2 regions of the Roseibium salinum genome follow, and region 1 is predicted to be linked to the other one. Evidence: predicted binding sites of a transcription regulator. Region 1 holds the regulator's gene; the other holds the start of a gene.
The links. The regulator HrcA, encoded in region 1, represses chaperone genes, less so after heat shock. The targets are predictions, from matches to a motif close to GTTAGCACTCNCNNNNNGNGAGTGCTAAC.

Region 1 (7,785 bases):
CATGCCGCATGAGCGATCTCCATGGGAGCGCATGATCAACCTGCGTTCATGCGACTGTACATGAAAGCGGGAAAGTTGATCGATCTTAAAGAGCCGGAGCATCTTATCGGCGTCCGGATGAACGCAGGATGAACCGGAAAACCACCATTCGCGGTTAGACGTCACATGTTCTAGTTAGGCAAAGTGTTGCCGAAAGGGCAACCCTGCAATCGGCCTGGACCCACGGGTTTTACCGCGGCGCGCGCTTCGCCAGGATCCGCTGCAGCGTGCGGCGGTGCATATTGAGCCGCCGCGCCGTTTCCGAAACGTTTCGGTCGCACAGCTCGTAGACCCGCTGAATATGTTCCCACCGCACGCGGTCGGCCGACATGGGGTTTTCCGGCGGCAGGGCCCTGTCTTCGGGCGTGCGGGCCAGCGCGGCGGCGATATCGTCGGGATCCGCCGGTTTGGCCAGGTAATCGATCGCCCCCAGTTTCACTGCGGTCACCGCCGTTGCGATATTGCCGTATCCGGTCAGCACGATCGCGCGGGCATCCGGGCGCTTCTGACGGATCTGCTCTATCACGTCAAGGCCGTTTCCGTCCTCCAGCCGCATGTCGACGATCGCATAGGCGGGGGCGTTGCGGGTGATCTTGGCAACCGCGTCCTGCACGCTGTCGGCCGTTTCCGTAATGAAACCGCGCTTTTCCATTGCGCGGGCCAGGCGTTGCTGGAACGGCTTGTCATCGTCGACGATGAGAAGGCTCATGTCCTCCGAGGCGATCAAGGAAGTATTCTGGTCCGTCATGTCGTTTTTACCGTCTTATTCTGTCTTGCCGCGCCCGGGCTATTGAACCGGGTACCACCGTATCTTCTCGTTGCTGTTGTTATGGTGTGAAAAAGACGTTTCGTCCACTGTGGAGAGTACTGCCCTCAAGGTTTCAGACTGATCGCGTCATGCGCCGCGCCGCCTTCGAAGACCTCGCGCGGCCAGCTGACGCGGATATGGGCTCCCCTCAGCGGCGGCGGCTGGTTTTCCAGACTGATCTTTGCACCGGTGCGCTCCAGCAGCGTCTTGGCAATGAAGATACCCAGTCCCAGGCCGCCGCCGGTCGCCCGCTGCGGCGATTTGCTGCCGCGAATGGAGACATAAGGGTCACCGATCTTGCCCAGCACGTCGACGGAAAAGCCGGGGCCGTCGTCCTTGATCGAGATCGAAAGTGTCTTGTCGTCCCAGACCGCGGAGACATCGACCCGCGATCTCGCGAAATCGACGGCATTCTCGACAAGATTGCCGAGACCGTAGCGGATAGCGGCGTTCCGCGTGCCGACCGGTTCGGCCCCCTGCCCCTCGCGGCTGGAATGGATGGCAACGCCGGTTCCACGGTGCGGATCGATCACGTCTTCCAGGAGCTGGGATACGGGCATGCGCTGGTAGGTTCTGTCCTCCTCGCTGGAAAGGCTGGTCAGCTGACGCAGGATCCCCCGGCAGCGTTCCGACTGTGAGCGGATCAGCGCGACATCCTCGGCGCGGGTATCGCCGGCCTCGAATTCGTCGGAAAGCTCCTTGGCCGCCAGGTAAATCGTCGCAAGCGGCGTTCCAAGTTCGTGGGCGGCCGCCGTCGCCAGGCCGTCAAGCGCATTCAGATGCTGCTCACGGGCAAGGACCAGCTCGGTTGCGGCAAGGGCATCGGCAAGCTGCCGGGCCTCTTCCGCCACCCGGAAGGCGTAGATCGCCATGAACCCGAGCGTGGACACCAGCGCTACCCAGATGCCGACGGAATAGACCACCGGCAGGCTGAAATTCTCACCGGCCGGCCAGGGCAGCGGCAGGTGAAACACGGCCAGGAGCGTGGCGCAGGCCGTCGCCAGTATGCCCAGGATGATCGTGTAGCGGGCCGACAGGCCGGTTGCCGACACCATGACCGGCGCCATCAGCAGGAAGGCGAAGGGATTGCCGAGGCCGCCGGTGAGGAACAGGAGACCGCTCATCTGCAGGATGTCATAGGCAAGCTGCAGCATGGCGGCCCGCTCCGAAAGGCGTATGGCCGACGGCGAGCGGATCTTCAGGAAGATGTTCAGCCAGGCCGACAGGGCCACCAGGGCGAAGGCGATCCCGGCCGGCAGGGGATAACCGAGCCCCACATGCACCACCAGGAGCGCGGCCGACTGCCCGCCGACGGCAAGCCAGCGCAGGCGCACCAGCGTGTCCAGCTTCAGCCGCCGGTGCGGCAGGGTGATGTTCGAGGTCGGTTGGTCTGTCATGGGTCCCTTTTGACGGGCTTTCCCGGGACTGGCAAGGCTGTGGTACTTGTGTACAAGGGTGGTAGATGGTAGCCAGCCGGTAACAGGACTGACCGGATCACGCGGGCCGGCGGCCGTCTGGAGGGATTTTCAGGCTCTTCATTTCAGATCAGCACCGCGCAACGGAACGAGACACGATGACCGACACCAATGACGGCGGCGCGCAGCCGCAGGCGGAAGGCAATGCCGCACCGGGCATGCATATCCTTGGCCAGTACATCAAGGATCTGTCCTTCGAGAACCCGAATGCACCGCGCGCGCTGGCCCAGGGCGATCAGCCGAAGCTGGACATCAACGTGAATGTCGGCGCCCAGCAGATGGGGGACGATCAATTTGAAGTCGTCTTGACGCTTAACGCCAAGGCCGAGCGCCCGGATCTGGTCATGTTCAACGTCGAGCTGGTCTATGCAGGTCTCTTCAAGATCACCGGCGTTCCGAAGGAGCATATGCACCCCTTCATCATGATCGAATGTCCGCGCATGATCTTTCCGTTCGCACGCAACATTCTGTCCGAAGCCACCCGCAACGGCGGCTTCCCGCCGCTGATGCTCGATCCGATCGACTTCGCCCAGCTCTACCGCCAGAACATGGCCCAGCAGGCGGCCGCCCAGCCGTCCGGCGAGCAGAAGCCCAACTGAGTTTCTGGAATTCCGCGTTATTGAGCCCGCGCCAGGACGACCGGCGCGGGCTTTTTGTCTTTTGGCGGTGTTTCAGCGACGGGATTCACGAAGATATCTGCTGCCCTGGAAAGGCAATGACGGCTGGCGAGCTGAAAGCTCTCGCCTTCAAACCTCTTCCAGCATTTCCGCCCAGGTCTTCGGGTTCTCGCCGCTCAAGGGGTTCTTCGGGGAATACCTGTAGCGGATGGTTTCCATGCGGAAGCTGCGCGCGTCGAACATCATCAGCCGGCCGACCAGGCCCTCGCCCGTACCCGTCAGTTCCTTGATGACCTCCATGGCCTGCATGGCCCCGATGATGCCGGTCAGCGCACCGAGAATGCCGGCCTCCGCGCAGGTCGGCAGCAGGCCCTCGCGCGGTTTTTTCGGAAAGAGGCAGCGGTAGGTCGGATTGGGCATCCCGTCCGCGCCGGTTTCGAACGGCCGCAGCGTCGTGATCGATCCGTCGAATTGGCCGACCGCGGCCGTCACCAGCGGCTTGTGGGCAAAGAAACAGGCATCGGAAACCAGGTAGCGGGTGTCGAAATTGTCCGAGCCGTCCACGACGATATCGTAGTTCGTGACGAGTGAAATGGCATTATGCCCGGCAATGCGCGTCGGACGGGGCTCGACCTTCACATTCGGGTTGAGCCGGGCAATCGCTTCGGCCGCGCTGGCGACCTTCGGTTCGCCGAGCTGATAGGTGTCGTGGATCACCTGGCGCTGCAGGTTGGAAAGCGACACCGTGTCGTCATCCACGATGCCGAGCGTCCCGACCCCGGCGGCGGCCAGGTATTGCAGCACCGGCGCCCCGAGCCCGCCCGCGCCGATCACCAGAACGCGGGCGTTCTTCAGCTTCTGCTGCCCGGCCCCGCCGATCTCGCGCATCACGATGTGCCGGGCATAGCGTTCAAGTTCAGCGGGAGAAAGCATGTCGGGTTCTGTTCTCGTTGATCGGGTTAAATGGGGTCGGCCGGGGCAAGGGATCAAGCCTTATCCCAGGATCTTGCTCACCAGCCGGGCGGTGTAATCCACCATCGGGATGACCCGCGCATAGTTCAGCCGCGTCGGGCCGATGACGCCGAGAACGCCGACGATGCGCTGGTTGCTGTCCCGGTAGGGCGACACCACGAGCGAAGATCCGGACAGCGAAAACAGGTTGTTCTCCGAGCCGATGAAAATGCGCACGCCGTCGCCCCGTTCGGCAAGACCCAGAAGCTGTATGAGGTCCTTCTTGCTTTCCAGGTCGTCGAACAGCAACCGGATCCGCTCCAGATCCTCTACCGCATCGAGGTCGGTCAGCAGATTAGACCGGCCGCGCACGATCAGGGTGCCCGGATCGCTCACGCTTTCGCCGCTCCACACGGCAAGCCCCGCGTCGATGACCTTCCGGCTCAACTGGTCGAGTTCCAGCTGGTCCGCGTCACGGACCTTCTCGAGCTCCGCGCGGACTTCCGGGATCGTTCGTCCCTGGATCTGGGCATTCAGATAGTTGGTGGCTTCCACCAGCGCGGAAGACGGCAGGTCAGGAGGCAGGTCGATGACGCGGTTTTCGACCGACCCGTCTTCGCTGACCAGAATGACAAGGGCCTTCTGCGGTTCGATGCGTACGAACTCGATGTGTTTCAGCCGGATGTCCGACTTGTGGGTCAGCACGACACCGGCGCCCATGGAAAGGCCGGACAGCATCTGGCTGGCCTCGGTAAGCACCTGTTCGGTCGAATTCGCCTGTTTCGTGGCCCGCACCTGGACGTCGATCGCCTGGCGTTCCTGCTGGGTCAGATCGCCGACCTCCAGAAGCGCGTCGACGAAAAATCTCAGGCCGACCTGTGTCGGAAGACGGCCTGCACTGGTGTGGGGCGAATGCAGGAGGCCCATATGCTCCAGGTCCGACATGACGTTGCGGACCGAGGCGGGCGAAAGGGACATGGAAAGGTTCCGGGAAACATTGCGCGAGCCGACCGGTTCGCCGGTCTCCAGATAGGTTTCGACGATGGCACGGAATATTTCGCGGGATCTCCTGTCGAGGTCGCTGAGGCTCAAGGCATATTCTCCATCTGACATAAACCCGGCGGGTCTTACTCCCAAGATATAGGCGCAAAATGGGGCTCACGTGAAGCTGGGCCTTTACGGCGAATGAGCTTGGGGTCTACAAGGCGCGAAGGTTTGAGGGAAACAGCCGTTTCCGATAAGCGAAAGTCGAAGGGTATTTTCATGCGTCCGTCCAAACGCGCAGCCGACGAGCTCCGCGCCGTCACATTGGAACGCGGTGTTTCCAAACATGCGGAAGGCTCCTGCCTCGTCAAGTTCGGCGACACGCACGTTTTGTGCACCGCCAGCCTGGAAGAGCGGGTCCCGCCGTGGCTGCGCGGCCAGAACCGGGGCTGGGTGACGGCCGAATACGGCATGCTGCCGCGCGCGACCGGCGACCGTATGCGCCGCGAGGCGAGCGCCGGCAAACAGTCCGGCCGCACGCAGGAAATCCAGCGCCTGATCGGCCGCTCCCTGCGCGCGGTGGTTGACCTTCAAGCGTTGGGCGAGGCGCAGATTAGCGTGGACTGCGACGTCATCCAGGCTGACGGCGGCACGCGCACGGCCGCAATCACCGGTGCCTGGGTGGCGCTTCGCGACTGCGTTGAATGGATGAAGGCCCGCGACATGGTCTCCGGCGAGGTGCTGAAGGAGCATATCGCGGCGGTCTCCTGCGGCATCTACGAAGGCGCCCCGGTGCTCGATCTCGACTATGCCGAGGACAGCACGGCGGAAACCGATGCGAATTTCGTCATCACCGGCTCCGGCGGCATCGTCGAGATCCAGGGAACCGCCGAGGGCGCGCCGTTTTCCGAAGATCAGTTCGGAGAGTTGCTGGGCCTGGCGAAAACCGGCATCAGCCGGCTGATCGACCTGCAGAAAATGGCCATTCTTTAAGGACCCGAAAAGATGAGCCACCGGAAGCTGGAGCCAGGCAGGCTTGTTGTTGCAAGCCACAACAAGGGCAAGATCCGCGAAATCAACGAACTGCTTCAGCCCTTCGGGTTCGAGGTCGTTTCAGCCGCCGAGCTTGACCTGCCGGAGCCGGAGGAAACCGGACTGACGTTCGAGGAAAACGCCGCCCTCAAGGCGCAGGCGGCCGCGAAGGCATCCGGCCTTCCGGCCCTTGCCGATGACAGCGGCTTCTGCGTCGCCGCGCTGGACGGTGACCCGGGCATATATTCCGCGCGCTGGGCCGGTCCGGACAAGGACTTCGACATGGCGATGCGCACGGTTGAGGAAAAGCTCCAGTCGGAGGGGGCGGTGAACCCGCACCAGCGGCGCGGGTCCTTCGTCGCCGTCCTGTGCCTCGCCTGGCCGGACGGTCATCAGGAGCTGTTCCGCGGCGAAGTCGAGGGCGAGGTCGTCTGGCCGCCGCGCGGTACGCAGGGCTTCGGCTACGACCCGATCTTCCTGCCCGACGGCAAGGAGCGGACATTCGGGGAGATGACGTCGGAGGAAAAACACGGCTGGTCGCAAGACGCGCCCGCGCTCTCGCACCGGGCACGCGCCTTCCAGCTGTTCGCGAAAGGCTGTCTGGAAAGTTGAAACGGGTGACCCAAGCCGTCAGCGACGGAGGTTTCGGCATTTATGTGCATTGGCCGTTCTGTGCCGCCAAATGCCCCTATTGCGACTTCAATTCCCATGTCCGCCATCAACCGGTCGATCAGACCCGCTACACGGCGGCCTTCGAGCGGGAACTTGCCCATTTCGCCGAGCTGACCCGGGGCAGGACCGTTCAGTCCATCTTCCTGGGCGGTGGCACACCGTCGCTGATGGACCCGGCCACGGTCGAGCGTATCCTGACTGCTGTTTCCGGTCACTGGTCTCTGGATCCGGAGGTCGAGATTTCCCTGGAGGCCAATCCCTCCTCCGTGGAGGCGGAACGCTTCCGGGAATACCGCGGCGCCGGCGTGAACCGCGTTTCGCTCGGTGTTCAATCCCTGATCGATACGGATCTGAGGCTGCTGGGCCGCCTGCATGACGCCGAAACGGCGCGGCGCGCCATTGAAACCGCCCGTGCCACCTTCCCGCGCCTTTCCTTCGACCTGATCTACGCCCGCCCCGGCCAGACCCTCGAGGGCTGGAAACGGGAGCTGAAGCAGGCGATCGACCTTGCCGCCGATCACCTGTCGCTCTATCAGCTGACCATCGAGGAAGGCACGCCGTTCCACACCCTGTATCACGCAGGCAAGCTCCAGATGCCGGATCAGGACCTGGGTGCCGCGTTCTACGAGCTCACCCAGGACATCACGGCGGAAGCCGGGTTGCCGGCCTACGAGGTCTCCAATCACGCCAGGCCGGGCGCCGAATGCCGCCACAACCTGGTTTATTGGCGCTACGGCGACTATGTGGGCGTCGGGCCGGGCGCCCATGGCCGCCTCACGGTCGGCGCCAGCCGGCTTGCGACTGCCACGGAGCGGCACCCGGAGACCTGGCTTGAAAATGTCGAGGAGCATGGCCACGGTCTCGTTGAAAATGCGGGCCTCAGTGAAGAAGAGCAAGGCGACGAGTTCCTGCTCATGGGATTGCGACTCACTGAAGGCATTGATCTCGGCCGCTACGAGAGATTTGCCCACAGATCCATCGACCCGCGCCGCCTGAACGCGCTTCTGGAGCACCGAATGGTCGAAGAACTAGGGGAAAACCGCGTCCGGGCGACGCGTGAAGGATTTTTTGTTCTCGATGCGGTGGTGGCCGATCTGGCGTCCTGAGCCGCTGTTCACGATTTTGGCGGATGCCCCTACTGAATTGATTTAAAGATCCTATCTGTCTTGTGCAGCGCACACCGGTTCTGCGCCGGAAGCGCAATTGC
Region 2 (7,785 bases), 550 kb from region 1:
AAGCACGGCCGTCCCCTTCGGGCAGCGCTGGTAGAGATCGACGACATCTTCCGGGAACATCCGGATGCAGCCGCTGGAAACGTCGCGCCCGATACTCCAAGGCTCCAGCGTGCCGTGCAGCCGGTAACCGAGGTCCGATCCGTCGCGGTAAAGATACAGCGCCCGCGGACCCAGCGGGTTGTCCGCCGCCCCGCCTTCCACGAGACGCGGAAGATCCGGCTGACGCTCGCGCATTTCGGGCGGCGGAACCCAGCGGGGCCACAGCGCCTTGCGGTCGATGCGCGCACGGCCGAACCATTGAAAGCCTTCGCGGCCGACACCGACGCCGTATCTGAGCGCCGTGTTGTTTTCCCAGATCCAGTAAAGGAAGTGATTGGAGGTATCGACGACCACGGTTCCCGGCGGTTCGGGACTGAAATACTTCACCATCTGCCGGTGCCAGACCGGATCGATGCGCTTGAAGTTCGTCGTGCGGTATTGGAAGCCGTTATCCTTCCGGTACCCGGTAAAATAAGCATTCGCGGCAGCATTGGCCGAGGCCGTGTGCGGCATCATCAATGTGCCGGCGACGGCGGCAGTCCCTGCCAGAAATCCACGGCGGTCGAGTTCCATCCCAGTCCTCCCAGACCGGCCCGGCTTCCCTTGCAAATATATGAAAGCGGAAGGGCGATCGATCTCAAATACTTCATGCCGGCCGGTAACATTTCTTCGCCGGCAGGTTGGTATTAAGACTGAAACTCTCCGCCCCCGTCAACCTTCGCACGCGACATGGCCGGATTCGCCTGCCGAACCCGACGCCGGGGCATCCAATTACATAGGTCTAGATACCCTTCACCCGTTCCCGGTAGAGAATGTAGAGACCCGATCCGACCACGATGGCCGCCCCCACGATGGTGGTCGGGGTGGGGACGTCGGCGAAGATCACAAAGCCGAGCGTGATCATCCAGACGATCTGCGTGTATATGAACGGCGCGAGAACCGGCGCCGGCGCAATCCGGTGGGCCATGATGAACAGGAAATGCCCGCCGGCGCCCAGGGCTCCGGTGGCGAGCATCAGGGCCCAGGTCTGAAGATCCGGCGGCGTAACCCAGACCGACAGGCCGGCCGGCGTCATCGCAATGGCGGCGACGATACCGGAAATGATCAGCATTCCCGCGGACCCGTCCGTCGCCGTCAGCCGCCGGGTCAGCAGCGCGTAAAAAGCATAAAGGCACATGGCGGCGACCGAATAGAGCGCCGCCCAGTGCATGCCGCCCATGCCCGGCCGGGTGACCACAAGCACGCCGATGAAGCCGATGATGATCGCCACCCAGCGCCGGATGCCCGCCCACTCGCCGAGCAGCGGCCCGGCCAGGGCGGTGATCACGAACGGGCCGGCAAACATGATGGACATGGTCTCCGCCAGCTGCAGATAACGCACGGCGAGAAAGTTGCAGATCGTCGTTCCCAGCAGGCAGAAGGCGCGCACGATCTGCAGGACGGGGCGCCCGGTCTTCAAAAGGGAAGGCGTTTTCCAGACCCGAAACAGGACCAGCGCCAGGAAAACGTGGCTGACAAATCGAATCCAGACGATCTGCAGCGTCGGCATGCTGGTCGACAGGTATTTCGCCGTTGCATCCAGAAAGGCGAAACACAGGCAGGCCAGAACGATGAGACCGATCCCGGCAAGGGGCGCCACGGATGCCGCGGCGCCGCTTTCGGAGCGTTTCTGACTGTCATGCACCATCGGCGGCTGGCCTTTTCCTGGTAGCATCCCCAGATGACAGACGGGGATCGGCACTTCCGCCTGCGGGAAATGTCCGGTTGAGCTCGAACCGGCCGGCCGCTAATCATTCTGCGGCCAAGGCAGCATGCGAAGCGGGGGACGGATATGCCTGTTGCAGAAATCGAAACATGGCTGGGGCGCCTGTCGATCCATGAAACGGACGGCGCAATCACCCGCTTACAATGGAACGGCCCTCCATGCCAAGGAGAAACACCTTTGCTGATAGAGGCCGGCCGGCAGGTGGCGGCCTATCTTGACGGCCGCCTGAAGACATTTGACCTGCCGCTGGCTCCCCGGGGCGGCGAACTGCATCAGGCGGTGTTCAGGGCGATGCTGGCAATTCCCTACGGCCAGACCAGGACCTATGGCGACCTTGCGAAGGAGCTCAACACATACGGCCAGCCCATCGGGCAGGCCTGCGGAGCCAACCCCATCCCGATCATCATTCCCTGCCATCGGATCCTGTCGGCAAACGGCCTGGGCGGCTACTCGGGCGACGGCGGCCTCGACACGAAGATCGCCCTCCTGAAGCTGGAAGGCGGGTTCCCGTTCCTGCTTTGAGCCGGCGCAACCGGAAGCGGTCTCCCGGGCACCAGCCAGGGAGACTCATCTTCAATCACTGGAATCCGGAGGCGCGCCTCAGTAGCCCATGCCGGAGGGCATGGGCTGAGCGTCCTCTTCCTTCTTCGGCTTTTCGGCGACCATGGCCTCGGTGGTGACCAGGAGAGAGGCGACGGAGGCCGCGTCCTGCAAGGCGGTCCGCACCACCTTCACCGGATCGATGACGCCCTGGCTGTACAGGTCGCCGAATTCGCCGGTCTGCGCGTTCCAGCCGAATTCGAAATCCGGCTTGTCCCGCAGCTTGCCGACGATGATCGATCCGTCCTCCCCGGCATTTTCCGCGATCTGGCGGACGGGCTGCTCGAGTGCGCGGCGGACGATGGCGACGCCGTGTTTCTGGTCGTCATTGTCCACCTTGAGAGCATCCAGAACCCCGGACGCGCGCAAGAGGGCGACGCCGCCGCCCGGCAGTATGCCTTCCTCGACCGCCGCGCGTGTGGCGTGCATGGCGTCGTCCACACGGTCCTTGCGCTCCTTCACCTCGGTTTCCGTCGAACCGCCCACGCGAATGACCGCAATGCCGCCGGCCAGCTTGGCAAGACGTTCCTGCAATTTCTCGCGATCATAGTCGGAGGTGGTATCCTCGATCTGCTGCTTGATCTGCGCGACGCGGCCCTGGATGTCTTCCTTCGTGCCTGCGCCGTCGACGATCGTGGTGTTGTCTTTCTCGACCACCACCTTCTTGGCCCGGCCCAGCATCTCCAGCGTGACGTTCTCAAGCTTGATGCCGAGATCCTCGGATATCGCCGTACCGCCGGTCAGCGTCGCGATGTCCTGCAGCATCGCCTTGCGGCGGTCGCCGAACCCGGGTGCCTTGACGGCGGCCACCTTCAGTCCGCCGCGCAGCTTGTTGACAACCAGCGTCGCCAGCGCCTCGCCCTCGATGTCCTCGGCAATGAGCAGGAGCGGCCTGCCGGACTGCACCACCGCTTCCAGGATCGGCAACATCGCCTGCAGATTCGACAGTTTCTTCTCGTGAATCAGGATATAGGGATCGTCGAATTCGACCCGCAGCTTCTCCTGATCGGTGACGAAATAGGGGGAAAGATAGCCACGGTCGAACTGCATGCCTTCGACCACTTCGAGTTCGGTTTCCGCCGTCTTGGCCTCTTCGACCGTGATCACCCCATCATTGCCGACCTTCTCCATCGCGTCGGCGAGGAAACGGCCGATCGCCGCGTCGCCATTGGCCGAGATCGTCCCGACCTGGGCGATTTCGCTGTTGTGGCCGATCTTGCGGGCCTTGCCCTTCAGTTCGCCCACCACGGCCTCGACAGCCTTGTCGATGCCCCGCTTGAGATCCATCGGGTTCATGCCGGCGGCTACCGCCTTGGCCCCTTCCTTGACGATGCATTGGGCGAGAACGGTGGCAGTGGTCGTTCCGTCGCCGGCAACGTCGCTGGTCTTGGAGGCGACCGAGCGCACCATCTGCGCGCCCATGTTCTCGAACTTGTCGGTGAGCTCGATTTCCTTCGCGACGCTCACCCCGTCCTTGGTGATCCGCGGCGCGCCGAAGGATTTTTCCAGCAGCACATTGCGACCTTTCGGCCCCAGAGTGACCTTCACCGCATTGGCGAGGACATCGACACCCCTGATCATGCGCTCGCGCGCATCGGTATGGAACCGCACTTCCTTGGCAACCATTGGACTACTCCTCTTCAGGCAGCACTCTCGATTGTTGTTAGATTGCCAGGCCCCTTTCAGGCGGCCTGACTTGCGCGCTGGCTTCCCTCAAGCACACCGAGCACATCGGCTTCCTTCATGATCAGAAGGTCTTCGCCGCCCAGTCTGACTTCGGTGCCGGACCACTTGCCGAAGAGGACGCGGTCGCCGACCTTGACATCGGGCGCCATCACGCTGCCGCTGTCGTCGCGCGCACCGGGGCCTACGGCGACCACCTCGCCCTCCTGCGGTTTTTCCTTGGCTGTGTCGGGAATGATGATACCGCCGGGCGTCTTTTCGTCAGCCTCGATGCGGCGTACCAGAATACGGTCCTGTAGTGGACGGAACGTCATGTCGTTCTCCTTATGGACAAACATTTCGAGAGGTTCCTCCGCGCCGGACCCGATCGGAAACCGGCGCCGGAAACGCGATCCCTGCGGCATCGCGCATATGCCATTATGGAATCGAATCGCTGGATTTCAAGCACTTGGCTGAAAATTTTGGCACTCTCTTGCACAGAGTGCCAGGGGCGAGGCGGCAGATCTCCATCATGTACTTGGACCGGTCCCCTGATGCTTCTCCGCTTAGAGTGCGATGAAACCCAGGAAAACGACAATCGCCGCAAGAACCCACCAGGTCATGATTCCCCCTGCCCGGTTCTTGCGCGCGCGGTTCTGGAGCCGGCTGCGGGCCCGGCCGAAGGAAGCGCTGGATACCTTGCGGAACCGTCGCCGCAATTCGGCGGCCCGCCGGGCGCCCCGTTCCTCGTTGATCGTCTGGTAGTTCATGTCCTTGCCCCGAATTCCTCTGTCCTCGAACTCTTGGTGACGACTGGGAGGAAACGTGGTTCCGATCGGGAGGGATTTCAAATGACCAATTTGTAATGCCGCCAGACGAAACCTCCGTCTTTCTGCTTTCACAAAAACGGCCTAGGAACTACCACTCTCTTCGGGCCGCCTATGGCGATTGAAAGCGCTTTTGCCGGCAGTGCCCTGGTTCCATCGCATCTCGTTCACGAAGCACCTTCTTCATGCAGACAGACCAACACTCACGGGAAACCGAACCGGCACAGGTCAATGCGCGCCCCTCGCTTGCCGAGATCACCAGGGTTTCCGTGAAAGTGGGGCTGTTGTCCTTCGGGGGCCCGGCCGCGCAGATCTCCGTCATGCATCAGGAGTTCGTCGAAAACCGCAAGTGGCTCTCCGAGGACCGGTTCCTGCACGCCCTCAACTACTGCATGCTGCTGCCCGGCCCCGAAGCCCAGCAGATGGCAACCTATTGCGGCTGGCTGAGCGGACGGATGCTCGGAGGGCTGATCGCGGGTCTCCTGTTCATATTGCCCGGCGCCTTCGCCATGGCGGTGGTCAGCTATGTCTATGCCGCCTACGCGGACACATCCGTTATCGCGGCGATCTTCTATGGTGTGAAGGCGGGCGTTCTGGCGATCGTCCTGCAGGCTCTTCTCAGGATAGGCAAGAAAGCACTCAAATCGCGCCTTGCCTGGATCATCTGCGGCGCATCCTTTTGCGCCCTGTTTTTCTTCTCCGTGCCATTTCCGCTGGTGATTATCGGCGCGGGCCTTCTGGGCCTCGTGCTCGGGTCCGCCCCGAATACGGAACTTGCGGACGAGGATGCGCCGGCGGCGAAAGCGTCCGCCGCTTCCTCCGTCAGGACACTGGTCGTCGGCCTTGCGCTCTGGGGCGCTCCGCCTCTCGCGGCGGCCGTGCTGCTTGCTCCCGGCAACGTTCTTGTCGAGGTGGCGGAGTTCTTTTCGCTGCTGGCGGTGGTCAGCTTCGGCGGCGCCTATGCCTTGCTCAGCTACATGGCCCAGGTGGCCGTCGAAACCAAAGCCTGGCTCGGCGCGGGGGAAATGCTCGACGGACTGGGGCTTGCCGAGACGACGCCCGGCCCGCTGATTCTGGTCACGCAGTTCGTCGGATTTCTGGCGGGCTGGCGCGAACCGACTCCGTTTTCCTCGCTCACGGGCGCCTGCCTCGCCGCGGCGATGACCACCTGGGTGACGTTCGCCCCAAGCTTCCTGTTCGTCCTCACCGGCGCGCCCTGGATGGAAAGACTGCGCGGCAACCGGAAGCTGGCAAAAGCATTGAACGCCATTACCGCGGCGGTGGCCGGAACGATCCTCAATCTGGCGATCTGGTTTGCCGTGAACGTTCTCTTTGCCGAGACCAGAACCCTGAGCTACGGCGCCCTTGAAGTTCTCTGGCCCGACGTCACCAGCCTGGACCCCATCCTTGCCGGGATTGCCCTCCTGGCGGCTTTCCTGGTTTTTGCGGCAAAGCGCGGCATGGCGACGGTGCTGGCGGTGACGGCAGCGCTCGGCTTTCTCGCCAAGACCTTACCGGGATGATCTCCGGCAAACAGGTCCCGTCCCGTCGCGGCGGCCGTCCTCAAGCGGCAGAGAGCTCTTTTTCCTTGCCCTCTTTTTCCTTTTTTCCCGCATCGTCCGTATCGCCGTCCAGATCGGCTTCGTGATCCGGATCCTCATCGACCGAAATCGACAGGTTCTTTTCCACCTGACGCAGGAGCTTGCGCAGCTTCTTGCGGTCCTTGTCGTCGAGCCCGGACATGGCCTCGCGTTCCAGCCGCTTCCATGCCCTGTCGACAGATGTCACCAGGTCGCGGCCCTTGTCCGTCAGATGAACCCGGGCGAGACGCCCATCCTTGTCGGAAGCCTGGCGGCGGACATAACCATGGGCGGAAAGCCGGGTCACCATCTTGGTCACGGTGGGCGGCTGGACGCCGAGGGCGAGTGCCAGCTCGCTCATGGTGCGCCCGTCCGTATCGGCCAGCACCTTCAGAACGAGTTCCTGCCCCGGATGCAATCCGATCCGCATCAGGTGCGATCCGGAGCGGACGCGTTGGGCTTTCGCGGCCTGAACCAGACGAAATGTTATGCTTTTCTTGTAGTTGAAAGCCATCTTGTCACACCTGTCCTCAAGTCAATTCGAATCGCTGTTACGTGTCGCGCGGGCGAACAGTAGCCGCACTCTTTAACCGTCAAATGACACTGCGGGCCGAAAGGCGGATTTCACGCCGGTCCCGTTTGAGTGGCCCAAATAGAAATCGTGCATGCACCGAACAGGGAACGGAACGTCGATCTCAGCGCCGGCTCAGGCCCTCACCTTCAGCGCCCCGGCCAGGAATGGCAGCGTCAGGGTCAGGACGGCCACTGCACCGAAGGAGGCTCTGAGCGAGAAGGCGTCTCCGATAAACCCAAGCAGGGGCGGCCCGAACAGAAAGGCGCCGTAGCCAAGCGTGGCAACCGCGGCCAGCGCCGCGCCCTTGGACATGTGCGGATCGCTGGCGGCGCGGGACATGGCCAGCGGGAAGAGAACGGCATAGCCGAGCCCCATCACGAAACACCCTGCCCAGACCACCCAGAGGCTGTAACCGGAGACCAGGAGCAGGCAGCCCAGCAGGGCGACCACGCCGCTCATGCGTGCAACCGGCACGGGGCCGTAGCGCGCAATGACCCTGTCACCGGCCAGCCGCATGATGACCATGGCAATGGAAAACACGGTAAAAGCGGTCGGGGCGATCGATTCCGCATAGCCGAGGTCCTCGATCTGGTAAAGCGCTGCCCAATCGGTGACGGCCCCCTCCCCCAGCGCCGCCACAAGGGCGATCAGCCCGACAAGAACCAGGGCCCCCTTCGGCAACGCAAGTAGCGGCGCCTTGCCGCTTTTTTCAGCCGCACCGTCCATGTTGGGCCAGGA

Region 2: ON753_RS23435 (co-chaperone GroES) is a predicted target of HrcA. The motif match lies at 4,548-4,576, and genes of this name have one in related genera.

Annotation. Positions count from the first base shown of each region.
Region 1 is NZ_JAPEVI010000003.1:3,500,564-3,508,348, reverse strand. Features, by position in the region: gene ON753_RS20755 (hypothetical protein) at 1-64, shown strand, start outside; gene ON753_RS20750 (ActR/PrrA/RegA family redox response regulator transcription factor) at 230-787, opposite strand; gene ON753_RS20745 (ActS/PrrB/RegB family redox-sensitive histidine kinase) at 913-2,244, opposite strand; gene secB (protein-export chaperone SecB) at 2,421-2,921, shown strand; gene ON753_RS20735 (HesA/MoeB/ThiF family protein) at 3,069-3,872, opposite strand; gene hrcA (heat-inducible transcriptional repressor HrcA) at 3,933-5,003, opposite strand; gene rph (ribonuclease PH) at 5,154-5,867, shown strand; gene rdgB (RdgB/HAM1 family non-canonical purine NTP pyrophosphatase) at 5,880-6,518, shown strand; gene hemW (radical SAM family heme chaperone HemW) at 6,515-7,684, shown strand.
Region 2 is NZ_JAPEVI010000003.1:4,053,335-4,061,119, reverse strand. Features, by position in the region: gene ON753_RS23455 (L,D-transpeptidase) at 1-612, opposite strand, end outside; gene ON753_RS23450 (DMT family transporter) at 821-1,726, opposite strand; gene ON753_RS23445 (methylated-DNA--[protein]-cysteine S-methyltransferase) at 1,982-2,326, shown strand; gene groL (chaperonin GroEL) at 2,405-4,030, opposite strand; gene ON753_RS23435 (co-chaperone GroES) at 4,087-4,401, opposite strand; gene ON753_RS23430 (hypothetical protein) at 4,633-4,836, opposite strand; gene chrA (chromate efflux transporter) at 5,079-6,416, shown strand; gene ON753_RS23420 (MarR family winged helix-turn-helix transcriptional regulator) at 6,457-6,987, opposite strand; gene ON753_RS23415 (MFS transporter) at 7,180-7,785, opposite strand, start outside.